2 regions of the Odoribacter sp. N54.MGS-14 genome follow, and region 2 is predicted to be linked to the other one. Evidence: riboswitches for the same ligand, from Rfam matches in the RefSeq annotation. Region 2 holds a riboswitch; the other holds the start of a gene.
What was found. A riboswitch is a leader RNA that binds a small molecule or an ion and turns the genes downstream of it on or off. The one in region 2 is predicted to bind cobalamin.

Region 1: it holds a riboswitch for cobalamin, as region 2 does, so the genes downstream of both, WS42_RS03655 (DUF5074 domain-containing protein) here and WS42_RS08535 (TonB-dependent receptor) in region 2, are expected to answer to the same signal.

Annotation. Positions count from the first base shown of each region.
Region 1 is NZ_LARL01000010.1:168-12,787, reverse strand. Features, by position in the region: gene WS42_RS03695 (DUF5018 domain-containing protein) at 1-1,823, shown strand, start outside; gene WS42_RS03690 (cob(I)yrinic acid a,c-diamide adenosyltransferase) at 1,923-2,444, shown strand; gene WS42_RS03685 (ABC transporter substrate-binding protein) at 2,457-3,581, shown strand; gene WS42_RS03680 (FecCD family ABC transporter permease) at 3,578-4,615, shown strand; gene WS42_RS03675 (ABC transporter ATP-binding protein) at 4,618-5,631, shown strand; gene WS42_RS03670 (PKD-like domain-containing protein) at 5,702-6,655, opposite strand; gene WS42_RS03665 (DUF5074 domain-containing protein) at 6,669-7,997, opposite strand; gene WS42_RS03660 (TonB-dependent receptor plug domain-containing protein) at 8,033-10,060, opposite strand; gene WS42_RS03655 (DUF5074 domain-containing protein) at 10,074-11,213, opposite strand; cobalamin riboswitch at 11,252-11,452, opposite strand; gene WS42_RS03650 (hypothetical protein) at 11,672-11,854, shown strand; partial or broken gene WS42_RS03645 (EFR1 family ferrodoxin) at 11,921-12,620, shown strand, end outside.
Region 2 is NZ_LARL01000035.1:22,636-30,038, reverse strand. Features, by position in the region: partial or broken gene WS42_RS08555 (hypothetical protein) at 1-397, opposite strand, end outside; gene WS42_RS08550 (RNA polymerase sigma factor) at 478-1,041, opposite strand; gene WS42_RS08545 (beta-N-acetylhexosaminidase) at 1,054-3,123, opposite strand; gene WS42_RS08540 (glycoside hydrolase family 20 protein) at 3,141-5,468, opposite strand; cobalamin riboswitch at 5,701-5,893, shown strand; gene WS42_RS08535 (TonB-dependent receptor) at 5,948-7,403, shown strand, end outside.

The DNA.
Region 1 (12,620 bases), on a different contig from region 2:
TGGAGCAGGTTGGTGGATTGGTGATGGGACGTGTAATACAGAATGCAACCATTGGACTTCGGTGGATACGGGAGATCAAATTGCCAAATTTGAAAAAAGTAGCTTCAGAATTGACTTTCAGAGCTGATACCGTTGAAACGTTGAGTTTGCCTGCATTGGAAGAGGTAGGAAGAAATTTGTCGATTCAGATTAAAGATGTGAAAGATATAGATTTTTCGGCCTTATCGGTAATCGGAGAAAATTTATCCATGAAAGTGAACGGTGTCTTGAATGCCCCGGAAAAGTTGACTTTCCCGAAATTAAGTTTGATTGGAAATCAATTAGTATTGAGTAATGTTTATAGGGTGAGAGAGTTAGCTTTCCCGGCATTAAAATCGGCATCTGCTATTAAATTGGAGCAGATGAATGCTGTTGAAACTTTGGACTTCACCCAATTGGAGCAAGTCGCCGATTATTTTGAATTGTGGTGGACGCATCAAGTAAAAGAAATGAATTTTCCTTCAGTAAAATCACTCGGTGGGTTTAAAATTTATTACATTCAAAATTTGGAAAAAGTCAGTTTGGAGTCTTTGACTGAAGTCGGTCTGCGAGGATTCAGTATCGATGCATCTGATAAGATACAAGAGTTGAGTTTGCCTGCATTGACGCGAGTGAAAGGTGATTTTGTTTTAACCAGAATGGCAATAACGGAGGTCAGCTCATTGAGAGCATTGAAGGAAGTGGATGGAAATTTTGATTTCTCCTCGATGAGCGCATTGACGGCTTTCAACGGTTTCCCGAACCTGACAACAGTCGGGGGTAATTTCACCCTGTCCGGTATGGCAATCAGCGAATTAAAGGGATTCGATGCCCTGACCTCTATTGGTGGCTCGTTAAGCCTGAGTAGTTTGAATGAGGTTACTTCGATTGACGCTTTCTCCGCGTTGAAATCCATCGGTTCACAATGTTCGCTCAATGGGCTGAATAAATTACAGGATATTTCTTTACTGGCCCAGTTTAAGGGAGTACATTTGAACAATTGTATTTTAAACAATTTGGATGCCTTGACTTCCTTGGATCTGACCGGTCTCGAAGTAGATGCTCTGCAGATAACCGGGAAAAATGCTTTGACGTTAAAGGGTGGTAAAATCTTGAATACGAATCTGACCATTAACGGGGTACCTGGAATTTCTTTTTCAGGAATCGAAGAGGTGCAGAATGTATCGGTAAGTAATATGCCTGCAACTATTACCGGACGGGTAGAATACAACTTCCCCGGATTAAAGAAAATAGGGACTTTGTCGGTGAGTCAGGCATATGGTGCCAGCCTGGGTGTGCTTCGTTTTCCTGATTTGACAGAGATTAGCGGGAAATTGACCCTTTCCGAAGGATTCGGACAAAAAGTACAGCCGACGGAATTTCCGGTTTTAAGGATAGTGAATAACATGACCTATACCGGAGTCTGTGATGCCCTTCGTTTTCCGGCCTTGGAGGAGGTGACGGGTGAATTGAATATCAAAACCAGCTATGTGAATGGATCTTTTGTGAGCATGTTACAGGAAATCTATACTCCCGTTTTGAAAAAAGTCGGGAAGTTGGTATTGACCACTCATAATAAGAGTCAGGAAAGTTGGTGTAATAATGTCCTGACTAATCTGGATTGTTTTGGAGCCTTGGAAAATGTCGGAGTGATCAATATCGAGTACCAGTTAGGTCTGGTATCTTTTAAAGGATTGGAAAAAGCAATCGGGGGATTGACGGATGATACTTCTTGGGTTGTCGGGCATAATGCTTATAATCCGACTTTCGAACAGGCTAAAAACGGAGAATTGGAACAAAATTGAAGGAAATAATTTACATCGGACGGCTCCCTGCAGCTTTTAGTTGGCAGGGGGCTTTTCGTATTTTGTAAGGAAAGGCATTTTTTGTACTTTTACGCTTCAATGGAAACAAAGGGATACCTTCAGGTTTATACCGGAAACGGTAAAGGTAAGACAACGGCTGCATTCGGTTTGGCGGTACGTGCTTTATGTGCTGGTAAACGGGTGTTTATCGGGCAGTTTGTCAAAAGCATGAAATATAACGAAACCCGGCTGGAAGCCTGTTTCCCCGGGCGGTTGGCGGTCCGGCAGTTTGGAAGAGGATGTTTCCTTGATCACCGGCCCGAAGACGAAGACGTACGCCTTGTCCAGGAAGGACTCCGGGAATGTGCGGCAATACTGGCTTCGGGTGAATGGGACCTGGTCATCCTGGACGAACTGACTATAGCTGTGTATTTTGGTTTGCTCTCCGATAAAGAAATACTGGAAGTCATCGGGCTGCGTGACACAGGGACAGAGGTGGTGATTACCGGGCGTTATGCTTCCGAAGCTTTGCTGGCTTTGGCTGACCTCGTAACAGAAATGCGTGAAGTGAAACATTATTATACCCGGGGAGTATTGTCCCGGGATGGATTTGATCATTGAGATATGGATAGATTGATGCGGTTTTGGTTGCTGGGGCTGTTGTTGGCTCTTGGGGTAGGTTGTAAAAGTAAGCATTCGGCTTCTGCAGAAGACGCTTTGTCCGCGCTCCGGATGGAATATGCCGGGCGGATTCGGATAGATTCGAGTGAACATTATATATTGGTGCGGGTGCAAAACCCTTGGGATACGGCCCGGATTTTACATACCTATGTTTTGGTCGGCCGGGAAACTGAATTGCCGGTAGGATTGCCTGAAGGAACCTTGGTCCGGACGCCGGTGGAAAAAGCATTGGTATATTCTTCGGTACATTGCGGGCTTCTGTCCGAACTGGGGGCAATCGATCGGATTGGTGGAATATGTGATCTGCAATATATCGAAATACCTGAAATACAAAATCGTTGTGCTTCCGGGCGAATGGTCGACGCCGGAAATTCTATGAATCCGGATATTGAAAAAATAATCGACTTTCATCCTGATGCTATCCTGCTCTCCCCTTTTGAAAATAGTGGAGGTTATGGCCGGATTGAAAAATTAGGGATACCGATTATCGAATGTGCCGATTATATGGAGACCTCTCCTTTGGGGCGGTCTGAATGGATGCGTTTTTTCGGTTTGCTTTTCGGGAAACGGCGGCAGGCTGATTCGTTATTCACTGCTGTCCGTGCGGATTATTTACAGCTGTGTGATTTGGTCAAGTCTGTAAATCAGCGGCCGACGGTGATATCTGAATTGAAAAGCGGTTCCGCCTGGTATGTACCCGGAGGAAAAAGCACGACCGGACGGTTGTATCAGGATGCCGGGGCTACTTATATGTGGGCGGAGGACGAACATAGCGGTTCGATTCCTTTGTCTTTTGAAACGGTATTTGACCGCGGGCAGGATGCCGATTTCTGGTTATTCAAATACAACCGGCAACAAGATAAAACCCTGACCGAATTAAAGTCCGACTACGCTTCATATGCCGGTTTCCGGGCCTTTCAAACCGGGCAGGTGTATGGATGTAATTCGGGACAGGTACCTTTTTATACAGAGACCCCTTTTCATCCCGAACGGCTGTTGGAAGATCTGATCCGGATTTTTCACCCGGGAGTGTTACCGGCAGGAGAGTGCCGTTATTTTAAAAGATTGGAAAAATGAAATCTTTACCATCCGGATGGAAATATAGTATCGGTTTGATCGTATCGATCCTTCTGTTGTTCGCGGCGAACTTATGGGTAGGCTCGGTACGTATTCCTGCAGGCGCAGTATGGGATATTTTGTGCGGACATGCCGTAGAACGGGAGAGCTGGCGGTTCATTTTGCTGGAATCGCGTATTCCGCAAGGGATAACTGCTTTGCTGTGTGGAGCAGCCTTGGCTGTCTCGGGGTTGATGTTGCAAACCGTTTTCAGTAATCCGCTGGCAGGACCTTCGATATTGGGGATCAATACCGGGGCTAGCCTGGGTGTGGCCTTGGTGATGTTGCTCGGTGGAGGAAGTATTACTGCCGGGGTTTTCAGTATATCCGGTTTTCTGGCGGTATTGGCCGGAGCTTTTGCCGGGGCTATGATCGTTATGGGAATCTTGCTGTTCTTTTCTGCTTTTACAAAGAATAATTTGATGCTACTTATTATTGGGATCATGATCGGATACATCACCTCCTCGGTGATTTCATTATTGAATTTTTTCTCTACGGCCGAAGGAGTACATTCTTATATGATCTGGGGATTGGGAAATTTCAGCGGAGTATCTTCCGGGCAATTGCCTGTATTTGTCGTTTCGATTACCGCCGGTTTGGTTTTATCGGTCATGTTGATCAAACCTTTGAATGCCTTATTGTTGGGAAACCGGTATGCCGAAAATCTGGGTGTGAATGTGCGGCTTACCCGCAATCTGTTATTGATTGCGACCGGTATGCTGACGGCAATAACAACCGCCTTTTGCGGGCCTATCGCTTTTATCGGATTGGCCGTGCCGCATATTGCCCGCTTGATGCTGGGTACTTCGAACCACAATTCCCTGATGCCTGTGACCTTATTGCTGGGAGGGGCGGTAGCCCTGTTGTGTAATCTGATCAGTGTATTACCCGGCGAAACGGGGATTTTGCCATTGAACGCCATCACTCCCGTTTTGGGTGCTCCCGTCATTATCTATATTCTGGTCAAACAGCGTAAAATTCAATATTTCAATTGATTATGGAGACTTTACCTGTAATTGCAGCCCGTCAATTGGCTATCGGCTACTCTCATGGTAAGAACGGTTCTACAGTGGTACACCGGGATCTGTCTTTCGATTTGTGGGCGGGAGAGTTGACTTGTCTGTTAGGTCCTAACGGGGCAGGCAAATCTACTCTGTTGCGTACTCTTTCGGCTTTTCAATTGCCTTTGGAAGGTGAATTATGGCTTGAAGGACGTCCGCTGAGGGATTATTCCGAACGGGAAAAATCGCGCAAGATCGGCGTCGTACTGACCGATAAGACACAGGCCGGCGGATTGACCGTATATGAACTGGTAAGCTTGGGGCGTCAGCCCCATACCGGATTCTGGGGCCGTTTGAACCGGGAAGATCATAAGCTCGTCGAAGAGGCTCTTACGGCAGTGGGAATATCCCATAAAGCTACAAATTACGTGGCCGAATTGTCGGACGGGGAACGGCAGAAAGTGATGATCGCCAAAGCATTGGTGCAGGAATGTCCGTTGATTTTGCTCGATGAACCCACAGCTTTCCTGGATGTGGTAAGCCGTATCGAGATCATGACTTTATTGCATACCATTGCCCGCGAACAACATAAGACCATTCTGCTGTCTACCCACGATATCGACCAGGCACTGATCCAGGCCGACCGGCTGTGGTTGCTCGCGCCTGGAAAAGGATTGCAGTGTGGCGTTACGGAGGATATGGTCTTTAACGATGGACTGGACTGTTTGTTCGATCACCGGAAAATATGTTTTGACCGGGGACGTGGGGGCTATTTCCCCATCGTACAGGATTATCAGGAAGTTGTCGTCAGGACGGACGATCCCTGCCTTTGGCATTGGTGTGTCAATGCTCTGAATCGTTTTGGTTATTCCGGTCTGCCCGGAAATGCCGATAGAAAAAATTTACCCGTATTGACGGTTATTTCCCCGCATGAAATGAGTTGGGAAAAAAATGGAATGTCTACTATACTGACTTCTTTCGAGGACTTGACCGGATTATTGAAAAAATGACCGGGAAGGTTTTTGAATAAAAAGAAAACGGTGCGCATCAGTTTTTACCTGTTGGCACCGTTTTAACTTTTTATTTATTTGCTTCTGCAGCTTTGATCAATCGGGGGATGGGGGATACATTGACCATAGACGTGTAATCGATGGGAGAAAGTGTCCATACATCCCAGGAGAGATTTTCAAGTTGGCGATTGTCGACAAATGTCTGAGAATATTCAAAGTCGGCAGCTGTCGGCACCTGATTGCCCGAACCGAGCCAGTAGGTGGTATAGGCATCGTTCGATCCCATCCAATAATCGGCTGCATCTAACGGTTTCAATTCGTCAGAATCGTATTCGGAGAGTTCGTAGAGCCCGTTTGTAAAATCAGCTTGTGTCAGATGTAAAGTAGAACTTTTCAGTTCGATTTTACCGTCGTTATTACCGTCATAACCGAATCCTTTGATATAATTTCCTGATAAGGCGACATAAAGGCGGGGATCGTTCTTGGCAATAGCTTTGAGCATATCGATTCCTGTAAGAGTTTCCGTTTTATTCCAACGATATCCCCAGGCAATGAAAAAAACTTCCTGGTCTGCCGGTTCTTGTGGATGCTCCCCTGTAACCCATTGAATGGCAAAGACCGAGGTGTTTTCTCCGTTACCGGTCCAATTTTTCAGATCGGAGATCGCGAACCGATTACCGTTGACCTTCAGAAATAAGGTGTCGGAATCCTTGCCGTCCTGATTGGTTGCGGTCAGGATAATTTCAAAACTACCGGGGTCCTGAGAGGTGAAACGATAGATTGAGTCTGTGGAAACCGTTTTTTTGTTCAGTTGCCACTGGAAAGTGGTCTGTAACGGATTGTTCAGAATCGCTTTTAACTCGATCGTTTCACCCGGTAAACAGGTGGTTTGCCCACTTGGATTTCCGATAGAAACCTGAGGCGGAGTAGGAAGATACGGATCTTTTTTGTTGTCGTCACTACAGGAGGTCGATAGACCTGTAAGCAGACTCCAGAATAGAAATAAAGAATAGTATTTTTTCATTTACAAAATTCTTTTATTGAAAATTATAAGTAAAGAATGTTCCGGCTGGATAATTGGTATGATTCTTATAATTGGCGCTCAATTTCGGTTCGGTTTCGCTGAAATCGAATACACTGATGTGGTTGATCAGACGGTCGTTACCCCATCCTTTGATTGTATTCAGATAGACTTCGCCTGTAACCGGATTGACGGCTATGGTATTGTAAACACTAGTTGTTGTCACTATGTTTGCCGCATCGACCATCAGATCCGTCTGGTTTTTACTAAAAATGTGACGATAGATTTTGGTACCTGTGCCGTTCATGTACAAAGTATCTCCTTGTGCTGTAATACACGGAGTAGAAGTGTATGAGGCCGACTGAGTGCTAATGGCATCTCCCGGTAAAGTATTGGTTTTGATAATAGTATAATTTTGGGCATCGACCTTAGAGATTTCCCCGGCCGAAGTGGATACCCACAAGTTACCGTCCGACGATTTGACGACTCCTCTGACCGGATCATTGAATTCTATCGATTTGGAGATTTTGTTTTTTCCTTTTTCGATCACAAGGACGTTATTTCCTGCTGCAGCGAATATTTTCCCTTCCGTTACAGCCATGGTATTCTTATTAGCCCTTTCAGCTCCCTCGATGAGAAAGAGTTCGCCGCTGGATGGGTGGAATACCTTAATTCCTTCGTTGTCGCGCAGATAGATATCGTCGTCTCCCAGTACGGCAACATGAGTCGGACTGCTTACTTTATCTTCCAGTTCGGTCTTATAGCCGGCTTCTTTTTTCAGGGTTTCTGCATTGGCAACGATAAGATAACCGTCGTCTCCGCTTTTTTGTGAAATGATATACAGTTTGTTGTTGGCGATAAATAAGTCTTGGGAAAGAAGGCTCAGCATGCTGCCGTTTGCTTTGTAATAGGCACTGTCCGTGAGAATACCTTTCGGGCTGATGAATATCAATGTAGAAGGATCGGCCTGGTAACCTTCATTTAAAACAAAAGTACCGTATTTGTATTTACCGTACACTTCGATGGATGTTGTGGCAGAAGTCACTCCATCGGCATTGGTCGCGGTTAATTTAACATCGTAGGTCCCCAATTCGTTCATTTTGAAAGTAAATACTGTATCCTTAGAGACTTCATTTCCTTTGACGGACCAGCTCAGTGTGGTTGGCAGCGGACTTTCTACTTTCGCTTTCAGTACGATAGAGTCTTCCTGAGGCATTGCGAACACTCCGTTTACACTCTCGATAGATACTTCGGGAGGAACCGGATATTTGTCGTCATCGTCACATGATGCGAATATTCCTGCTAACAGGAGGCAAACTAAAAGCGTAAAATTAAATTTTTTCATGGTTTCTATTTATTTAAAGGATTTATATGATTCAATTAAAATTCGAATAAAAGCGAGAACAAGCAATTACGCAAAGGCATGGGATAATATTGGGTCGACTCATAGTAGGTATCGAACAGGTTATCTATCCGCATCTGAGGGGTTAGGCTTGTCCCATTCCGGAAGGAGTAGCGGTAACCGAGCAAGAGGTTATGTACGGAATAGGGATCCGTGGCATATGATTCGTCGGTAGTAATGAAACGCCGGCCGGTGTAAGTCATCTGCCAGACGAAAAAAGCATCTTTATAATCGATATTCCAGCGCAGATTCCACTTGAATCGCGGTACATATGGAATTTGCCGCATATAGGCGTTGTCGTCTACGTGTTGTTTCTTGCGGGTCCGGGATTGTGACCAGCTGTAATTACCCGAAAGAGAAGATACGAGTTCCCCGTAGTGGAAAGTGGTTTTTCCATAAAGTTCCACGCCATAGGAACGTACGTTTCGTTTGTTTTGCGGAGTCCACACCCATTGGTTTCCGTCTTTGGGGAGCCAAAGGATCCAGTTGTCGATGTTCATTAGATAACCGGAAACTTCGGCATCGAATAAGAGATGTTTGTTTATACTCTTCCGGTAAGAAATAGAAGCATCGTAAGAATACCCCTCTTCCGGCTTTACATCCGGATTACCGCCGGGGCGCCAATATAGGTCGTTCATACTGGGGAAACGATAATTATAAGCAGTACTTCCTTTCAATTTTAATTCTTTTTTCAATAGATTGAATACTATTCCTGCCGACCAGGTGGATACATTCCGATTGTCGTTATGTTCGAACATATATTGTCCGTTGATCATCATCCACCGGATAGGCGTCCACAAAGCGGAAGTTTGCCAGGAGAGTATGTTACGGTGGTGGCTGAAAGGGGATTCCACCTGAGGAATATCAAAATCGATACCGTCGAGCGTATATTTCGATGAGTCGATGTCTATGTAGCTACTCACCCGGATCAGGTCGTGAGAATAGGTTAACGTCGTGTTGAGAATAAGCTTATCGGTCGGGGAGTACGTATAATCGGCCACGACCTGTGCCGTGTTAGAGCGGTTTTTGTTTCCCTTGGGATCGAATAAACCTCCGTCATACCGGATATCGTAAGTTTGGCAGAAATACAGCCAGGCAGCCTTTACATGTAATTCATGGATACCCCGGCTGAAATCGAGTCCGGCATATCCCCGGAAATTATTTTCCTCCTGATCCTCCTGGGAGCGGTTGACTACACCGAGCGGTTGGGGGAGGTTACGGTAATTTTTCTGATACCAGGCGACAGCTGTCAGGCGGGTGTAGGGAGATACTCTGAAATAGCCTTCCTGCATAATTCCGAATTGAGAGTAAGCGGCATCCTGCCTTTTTTCACGGAAAGGAGTATTGGTCAGCACTTTATTCAGATAGGTATAGTCGTTGTCGGAATGCTGATAATATAATCGTGTCTTTGAAGCCGATTTATTACCGCTTATATTCGCCTGTCCACCGACGGTATATGTGTTGTACGATCCATACTCTGCCAGTACCCGTCCATTTACGCCTCGGTTCCAATCGGTGTCTGTGAATAAATTCACACTACCTCCGATAGCTCCGGTACCGTTTTTTACATGGCTGCTGCCATAGTACAGGTTGATGTTATCTGTAAAAAAGACCGGGATCTGTGAAAAATCGAAAGTACCCGATAAAGGAGGTGTGATATTGATCCCGTTCCAGTTTACCCGTGTTTGGGAAGCGCTGGTTCCACGGAAAGAAGCTGTCGATAATGCTCCTGTTCCCAGACTCTTGATGTAAATAGAGGTATGGTCGGTCAGGAGTTCGGCCAGCGAGCGGGTTTTGTTGGCTTGTAAAACGGCTGGAGAAATATGGGTTACCCGGGCTCCTGCGTTTGCCTCGTTGGCGTGTTGTATACGTTGGCGGATGACCTGCACGGTGTCTAATGTGCCGTATAGGGTGATCGAATCCCGGGATTGGGCAGGAGTGCGGAATCCCGACCCAAGGAATATGCCGAGGTATAAAATGAAGATCAGACTCTTGTATAGGTTCATGTCGCTAGGCTAATTAGGGGAAATACACTTGGCTAGGATAGATACCGACTCGAAAATTCCGGATGGAACCGTCTTTTTTGTAATTCCGGATATAACCGCGTTGTGCACTGTAATCCAGACAGTCACATAGATAGACCTCTCCTTGCGGACTGACTGAAAACCCATACATCATATCGATTCCGGGAAGATCGAGGTAGTGTTCGAATTCTCCCGTGCCGACATTCATCCGGTAAACACTTTGGACAGAGGTAATCCCTGCTGCCGTGTTACTTTTACAGGTTTTGACGTTGAAATAAATCCAGTTCAGTGTAGGATCGATATCCGTGCGATTATAGGTGATTGTACCGATTACGTCTCCTGCTTGTGGATTTGCCTTTTCACTGATGGGAAGGATATAAGAGACCTCGACTTTTTCTTGGTGGGGGTCGATACAAACCAATTCTATTCCGCAGACTCGATTTCCCTCTCGGATGTTCATCAAGGCCCATACTCTTTGGTATTTATCGACCAGCATCCGGCAGGTTTTGGTATTTTCGTCGTTTTTTACTTCCGGGATGACCCGGACAGCTTTTTTGCTGATATTGTCGGTATCGAAGACATATATTCCGCCGGTAGTCATTCCGAAGATTTTATTATCTACCGTTACCAGATATTCGACCGATCGCGGTATGGAGATATATTCCAGAGGTTCGCCATAAGGTTCCACAGTCCGGATACGCACCAGTTGTCTCTCCAAATCGGATACGATAGCTTCTGTCGGGGAAATGGCTACGATCTGGCGTGGAAATCCCGCTTGGGTATAGAGGATTGTACCGACGGAACCGAACGTTTCGGGATCTATAACCTCGATTTTTTTGGAGTTGTCCAAAGTCACAAAATATTTACCGTTGATCTTGGTGATGGATTGGGCCACATCACCAAGCGGTCGGTGATTCACTTCCCGGAAAATATCCGGAATGACTGATCCGTCTTTGTTTAAAACGGAGATACCGCCCATATTCTGATTGATTCCCCCTTCATTGAGAACAAGGGCTTCGATATTACCTTGGCTCACCGGCCCGTAGGGATAATCCGTTCCTGCGGAATCACAGGCTGTGAATAGCCCTGCTATTACGGCAAATATGAAAAAACAGAGAATTTTTTTGAATAGCATGATTTACTGACGTTTATGTTCTTCTTCCCTTTGAACGTTAAACAATGAATCACGTGGCAGGTCTTCTGACTTGTTTCCTTTTCGGTTTCCTTCCCATTCCGAATGAGGAACAGTGGATAAAGCACGTCCGAAAAGTGTTATGAAACTTACAGCAGTGGATCTGTTCAGGATTTACACCTGATTCCCTTTTCATTGCCGGACGAGACAACGATCCGGCAACTCCACGCAATTTTTACGTGACGGCAAAGATATATAAATCATTTTATAAGGGAAATGATATTTTGTGAATGTTTGTTAGTCCACAGGGACGGAGGCAATACTTTGTGCTGAACGGTTACTTTGGGAAAAACCTTTAGAATTTCTTTAAAATCGGGCTTTTATCCTTGTACAGGCAATGAAGTAAAACCTGTTCTGAACGGAAAACATGTCAAACCGATTATTTCAATGATGAAAACAAGATGGATTATCTCTTTTGCCCGACTTCCTGTTTCTGTGAAAAATCCAAATGCGCCCCTGTCGAAGGGAATATCGTGCCGGAGTTGATCGGTACGAATAATAGCGATAAGCAGATTTGGGAATTAGATGATATATGCAAATTATTCAAAATTAATAAACATGATTTATTGGTTTTACCGGAATAAAATTGCAGCTTTGTTCGGGATTGATCGGGTGGGAAAGATTTTGACAGACAGTTTATCCGATACTTTATGAAAATAGAGAAAGTACATGCGGTCTATTTTAGTCCGACAGGCACAACTAAAACAGTGATTACCCATTTGGTAAAATGTATCACTACGTTATTACCGGAAGTCGTGACGGAAGTGAAAGACTTTACGTTGCCGTCGGGGCGGAAGAAAGTGCCTGATATTCGGGAATCGGAGTTGGCTATTGTCGGTCTGCCTGTTTACGCCGGCCGTTTACCGAATCTGTTATTGAACTACTTGACCACCTGGCAGAGTAATGGGGCCTGGGCGGTACCTGTTGTGGTTTATGGGAATCGGTCCTATGGGAATGCGCTCATCGAACTGTATGATATTTTAAGATATAGAGGGTTTCATCCGATAGCTGCTGCGGCTTTTGTCGGTCAGCATTCTTTCACGACCCGGTTGGCTACCGGGCGTCCCGACCGGGAAGATCTGGAAAAGGCAGAACAGTTTTCGGCAGAGATCGTGAGAAGAATATTGCAACCAGGAGAATTTACCGGAATAAAGATTCCGGGACAAGGGGCTCCTGATTACGGTGGGTATTATAAACCCAAAGGAAGGGATGAAGAGGTGGTGAATTTCCTGAAAGCAAAACCTGTTACGACCAATGCGTGCATCGATTGCAGACGTTGTGCAAAAGTTTGTCCTATGGGGGCTATCCGGCAGGATCATCCTTCTGAGGTTTCCGGTATTTGTATCAAGT
Region 2 (7,403 bases):
CAGCCTGTCCCGGTAAGACCTGAGTAATAGCGGACATATTATCAGGCATCATCTCCTGCAAACCGTTCGTGTACCGGAAATACAATCCCACACCCAACAACACGATAAATATCGCCGCGTAGCGGGTGAGATATACCAGACGTCGTTTATTGTTTTTCCGCTTATTTTGTCGGAATTTATCTATGTACCGGTTCAGGTCATGCCGATATATTTCCTCCGGCAATCCCCCGATACCTTCCGTACGGTCGAACTTGGAAATCCGGTTGTAAAAAGCCCGATGCTCCGGGAGAGTGTCCAACCAGGCATTCAGTTGCTCCTGTTCTTCTTGTGTCAAATCTTCAGTAAGACTCTTCTTGATTAGCGTCCATTCCAAAGATTCGTCTTTCCCCTTTTTCATTATTTTTAGATATAATTTCTATTAAGACACTTCAAAAAGGAAAAAAGTTAAGACAAAATATTACTTTTTGGGGAAAAGATTTAAAATAAAGCAAATAACAATAGACGGTCTTTCAGGTAAGGCAGTTTTTCCCGGATCATCCGGATTGCTCCATTCATTTGAACCTTGGCACTATTTTCCGAGATTCCTAATTTCTCGGCAATCTCCTTAAATTTGTAATCCTCCGTGACACGTAAACGAAAAACCTCTTTCATCCCCGGGGGCATCTTATCGACAATGACCTGCAACTCATCCAACACGGAGCCTTCATCGATCGCGTCTACGGTATCCGAATACAAATGGGCTTCCAGTACATTCTGTATATACGAGTCTTTGATTTTCAAATTCCGGAGGAAATTCAAACAACGATTCCTTACCATCACAAACAAATAGGCTTTTACCGAAGTCGTTATATTCAGTACCTCGCTTTTTTCGAGAAGATCCATGAACAAATCCTGTACGATATCATGAGCAGCCTTGGGATCGCGTAAATAATTGGCAGCGAAACGATACAAACGGTTATAATATTGCTCGAACAAGAAAACATAAGCTTTCTCTTCCCGGTTCTTTAACCGTTTCACGAGCAAAATATCGTTTTCATCCATACATTATCATTTTTACTTCACGATGATTTCGTCCGTGAACAACCAACCGCGTAAATCCTTGTCCGAACGGGCCTGGTAACGCACGTAACGGGTCGAGGCACATCCTGTCCAACCGAAGTTTCCAAAGCAGACCGGTTTTTCTTTCGATACCTTGTATTCCTCTCGCTTCGCTTCCACGAAATTCTTCCCGTCTGTCGAGAAAGAAACGATCACTTCGCATGGTAAAAACACCTCGGGATTCACCATTTGAATAAAAGTTGCCTCCACGGAAGTTATGCAAATGGCCTTCCCCAGGTCGATAGTTACATCGAGGCGGTCCCGCGATATAAACCCCTGCCACGCGCCATCGGAATACGTCCATCCCCCGCGGATGCCATCCGTCAGGGTCTTATCCCCCTGCGCTTTGTAATGTTCGTTATAAGGAGCATTGTACACCACCGGTTTCCCCAATGCCAAATGAACGACCTTTTCCTTTGCTTCGGGACGTTCCCCTAACTCTTGCTCCAGGGGAAAAGGATGGTACCCCCGGTCACGCAACCATCCGATCTCCCGGCATACCCGCCTGCGAAAATCAGGATATGACTTGTTGGCAGGTTCACTCCACGCCACTTCAGCGATAGCCAACAAACGGGGATAAGCCATATATTCGTAATGTTCATCGGTAGGGATATACTCCGCCCACAAATTGCCCTGCACGCCATAAATCAATTTCGCCTCTTCCTCTGTGAACGCGGGAGATGCCGGGTCATACGAATACACGTTAGCCAGTGGCAAATACCCCCCGCTTGCTTCCGGCTGAAACTGCGGTGCATCCTGGTAACTATCCAGATAACAAAATTTTCCGGGAGTCATCACGACACGATGCCCGGCTTTCACGGCCCTTACTCCGCCTTCCTCGCCCCGCCACACCATCACCGTGGCATTCGGAGCCAACCCGCCTTCCATGATCTCGTCCCATCCCAACAACTTACGCCCGTGGCCGTTCAAAAACTTCTCCACACGGCAAATCAGATAACTCTGTAATTCATCCTCGTTCTTCAACTCCTCGTCCGCCATCCGCCGCCGGCATTTCGGACAACTCTTCCATGCCTGTTTGCCAGCCTCATCGCCCCCGATGTGAATATATTCCGACGGGAAAAGCGCCATCACCTCGGTAAGTACATTTTCCAGAAAAGTAAACGTTTCCTCGTTACCCACGCAAAAATCAGACCCCTTATAAGGTTCACCCGCACACGATAAACCGGGATAAGCCGCCAATACCTCTTCCGAATGGGCAGGCATCTCTATCTCAGGAATTATCGTGATATGGCGTTCCGCCGCGTAACGCACCAGCTCCCGGATATCCTCCTGCGTGTAATACCCGCCTTGAGCGGCAGGATCCTCCCGCTCGCAATACTTGCGTCCATCGGCAGTATTCCACCATTTCTTCCATTCCGCTTCCGGGCGCCACGCTGCAAAACTTGTGAGCCTCGGGTATTTTTTGATCTCGATACGCCAACCGGCGGCATCCGTCAAATGCAAATGCAAGCGGTTCAACTTATAACGGGCCATAGCGTCTATCTGCTTCTTGACAAACTCCTTCGGGCGGAAATGACGCGAAACGTCTATCATGAATCCGCGGTACCCGAACCGCGGGGAGTCTTTAACCGTCACCGCCGGAACTGTCCAGCCTCCCCGTTTATCCGGCTTCATCAATTGCAGCAATGACTGCAAACCGTAAAACAAACCGGTTGCGGTAGAGGCCGATACCGTCACTATTTCCGGTTTAACTTCCAAAACATACCCTTCGGGATGAATGCCCGCATCGGATATTTTTTGAAAAAATACGACATCCTTGCCCGTATGATCTTTTCCGTGCCATTCTTGTCTCCCCGTAGATAACTCCGCTGCCGCGTAATTGACTAAACTTTCCTTCTCCGCTCCACTCAGATTGGTGTGCCATGCCGTAACTTCCGATATACGGAACTCTCCTGTTCCCGGGAGTACTTCCCTCGGGACAGGAATCACCCTTTCCTCCTGTGCCGACAATGTTCCCCAGACACCCAGGAACACGCTGAAAAACAGATTCCGTACAAACGACATATCTTCCGAATCTTTCTTTAATTCACTACTATTTCATCCACAAACAAAAACGCCGGGTAACCTTTCCCGGGATGCCAATCGGGCATTACATTCTCGGGAGAAGCCATAATCCGCATGTAACGGGCTTTCACCGGGGCAAATGTCTGCTTATGCACGTACAATCCGTTACGGTCGGATTCCTGCATCTCCGGGTATTCCCCGAAAAACACGCGCTCAAAATTTTTCCCGTCCTCCGAAACCTCTATGGCCACGGAACGCACGTCGAATATCCAATCCCCTTTTTCTACGCAATTGTGAAATGTCACGGAAGAGATTTCCTCAACCCGGCATAAATCGATCGTCACATCCATATCATTACCCCGGAAAGCGATCCAACGCCCCGTTTTATAATTGCCATTCCCCTGCAAACCATCGACAAGAGTCGTGATTCCGTTGAACTTGTACTGCTCGTTTATGGGCTGGTTAGCGACTATCGGCTTGCAAGTCGATTTGCCGAAAGTGATCTTTTCCGTCACTACGCGGCTGTTTCCTGAGGGACGCACCGCCATCGCCCGAAACGTTCCGCTTTGACTGACAGACAACACCCCCGCCGTCACCGGCGACTGAACCGTGGGTTCTGTCCCGTCCAGCGTATAATGAATCGGTGCGTCGTCAATCGTGCCCGTGAAAATATCCACCGTCCCGTTTTTCGTGTTAACGCGATAATCTGCCGTCACATCGAATATATGCTTCGCGTAATTATATCCCAGGGCATCGTACAAACGAGTCAGCCGCAACAATCGTTCTAGAAAATCAGCGTAATCTTTCTTCTCCGGTTGGCTCCACTGAATTTCGCAAAGAGCCGCCCAGCGCGGTAAAGCCATGTATTGTAATTGCGGGAAAGTGGTGATATATTCCGTCCAATGGTTCGCCTGCACGCCTTTGATAAACTTCTGCTCGTCAGAAGTGAGCATTGAAGGTATGGGTTCGTAACCATACACGTGTGCTAGCGGGGAGTAACCTCCATTCGCTTCCGGTTCTTCCTCGGTATCCTTGCTCTGGTAATGATTGAAATACAAGTAAGTGTCCGGAGTCATGATCACATCATGATGTTGGCGTGCGGCTTCGATACCTCCACCTTCCCCGCGCCAGGACATCACCGTGGCATTCGGGGCCAAACCGCCCTCCAGTGTTTCGTCCCAGCCGATCATCCGGCGCCCGTGTTCATTTAAAAATTTCTCCGCGTGGCAAATAATAAAACTCTGCAAATATTCCTCCTTCGTGTGCCTGTCGTCACCTTTGATACCCAATGCTTTGATACGGGCTTGACATTTCGGGCATTTTTCCCATCTCACCTTGGGGCACTCGTCTCCTCCTACGTGAATGTACTCGGAAGGAAAAATCTCCATAATTTCTGTCAATACGTCATCGATAAAAGTCAACACGCTGTCGTTCCCTGCACAAAGCACTTCTTCGGACACACCCCACATTCTCCACACTTCGTACGGACCTCCGGTACACCCCAAATACGGATACGCGGCCAATGCCGCCTGCATATGTCCCGGCAAATCGACCTCGGGGATCACGGTAATATAGCGTTCGGCGGCATAGTCCACTATTTCCCGTGCTTGCTCCTGCGTGTAAAAACCGCCATACGGCTTACCGTCATATTTACCGCTATTATGCCCGATCACCGTTTCCGTGCGACGGGAACTTACTGTTGTCAACTCAGGATATTTCTTTATCTCGATGCGCCATCCCTGGTCGTCGGTAATATGCCAATGTAATCGGTTCATGTTATGCAAAACCATCATATCGATAAACTTCTTCACCTCGTCTACCGTGAAAAAATGGCGGCACACATCGAGATGTACCCCCCGGTAACCGAAACGCGGCTCGTCTTCTATCCCGACAGCGGTTAATACGGGAACACTGTTCGCCTTTACAGGGATAGCCTTGCGCAACGTTTGTATGCCATAGAATACGCCTGCCTCACTTGCCCCGGCAATCACTACTCCGCTGGCAGACACATTCACACGGTACCCTTCCGGATTTTTAATACTCGAATCTAATTGTAACGTTACATTTTTCTTCCCGCGCGAACCGGTTTCCACCCGGTAATCCCGTCCGGTAGCCGCTTTCAGGTAATCCGCCAGAAACAAAGCGTTGTGACGCATTGCCTCGTTCTCTCCCGGGTAAACAATACACACGCCATCATCCAACACGAATTCCCCGCCTGAAAAATTCTCCCGGATTTCCAGCGGGGCAGGAATAATTTCGTAACACGGTTCACTCTTTTTCTCTGAACACGCTAAAAACCAGCCGGCTAAAGCAATCACGCTGACTGTTCTAAATAAATTTTTCATAATAACCATTTCATAACTACAAAAATAACACATGCAAATAAAATAGCAAACACGTGCCCAAAGTAATAGGAGAATAATATAAAACACCATCTCTTTTTTTACCGGTGTTTCGCTTTTAACAAGACCGGATTCGGTTCGGCTGTCGTTCCTGAGTCGTAGGCTTCCTGGGCGTTTCCCGGTAGTTCATTGAATAATTTCCCGGTTTGTTGCAGGAGATTTTTTTAATTTTTTCTACCTTTGTTGCAATTTTGGTGATGTAATAGATTTCATCCGTTACATAAAAGGGAATCCGGTGAGAATCCGGAATAGTGCCCGCTACTGTGAATCCCGTAATTGATAAGTTTCTTATGCCACTGTCCAATGGAGGATGGGAAGGTCGCTTTTCAGGGATAAGTCAGGAAACCTGCCAGAATTATACAGAAAATAAGCATTTCCGGGGTCAGAAATGTGATTGTTAAATATCTAATTTTCTATCATTAATGAAAAAGTGGTGTGCGCTGACAATCGTTTTGTTGTTTGTCGTTGGTCAGGTATGGTCGCAAACGACTATCAGCGGTAAAGTGGTGAGTGTTGAATCCGGGAATCCGGTAGATGGTGCCAATATCCGGGTAGACCATAGTCTTGCGGGTTGTTCGACCAATGCTAAAGGAGAGTTTATCCTTCGGAATCTGCCCGAAGGAACCCATGAGTTGCGGGTGACTCATGTCAGTTATGCTCCAAAATCGGTTACGGTAAAGAGCGGGGAAAGCCAGGTCGTTGTGCAATTGGAAAACAGCTACATCAATATCGGTCAGGTTGTAGTCACCGGAACGGGAACACACCGGCGGATGAAAGACAGCCCGGTGCCGGTATCGGTTATTACGGCTCAGGATATCCGGGAAGCCAACCTCTCGACCATGGAAGAAGTATTGACTAAGATGAATGCTTCGTTTGCTTTTGTGACGAGCGGTATGGGGACAACCATGAGTTTGAACGGCCTGAATGACGATTATATACTGGTGTTGGAAAATGGGCGCCGGCTGGCCGGGGATGACCGGATTTCCCGTATCAATGTCGCTAACATCAAGCGGGTCGAGATTTTGAACGGTGCTGCCTCGGCGCTTTATGGAAGCGATGCGATAGGAGGGGTGATCAATATTATTACCGACGATGCGAAGAATGTGATGCAGGTTTCCAGTGATACCCGTTATGGGAGTAAGGGGCGTTTCTCGGAGGCTGTGAATGCAGATTTTAATCAGGGTAAATTCGGTTCGTATACCTCTTATCAACGCTTGCAGGCCGACGGATGGCAATTGAATGCTTTGGAGGCTGCTTATGCGACGGATAAAGAGACAAAACGGAAATATCGTAATCCGGAAAAAGACAAGGCAACGGATAAGGAAGCTTCGACTGCCTTTTATTCCAATACAGTGAATCAACGTTTTACTTATGCGGTGAACGATCGTCTCACCCTGGGGATAAGGGGTACGTATTATAATTGGGAGAACGACCGGCCGGCATCGGTGTATAAATACAATATGGAGCATGAAACGTATACTTATGGCGCAGGAGCTAAATATATGATCAATAAATCTGCTTATATCGATGCCGATTTTTATTCCGATAATTTTACTTCGCGTTACGACTCGGTCAGTAAGCCCGGAGAAGCTTCCCGGGGGAAAGATACCCGGAAAAAAGTGCATTATTACAATGGCTCGTTAAAAGGTATTTTTAAACTCGGACAGGCACAAAAATTTTCTGTGGGTATGGAGTATGTGAAAGAGACTTTGATGAGTGCTACCGATGATCTGGATGGGGAAAATATGTATACGATGGCTCTTTTCCTGCAGGATGAGATCCGGTTATGGAAGAATTTTCAGGCTGTGGTCGGGTTGCGGTATATCTATAACGAATTTTTTAAAAATTATGCTACTCCCAATGTTGCCTTGAGTTATA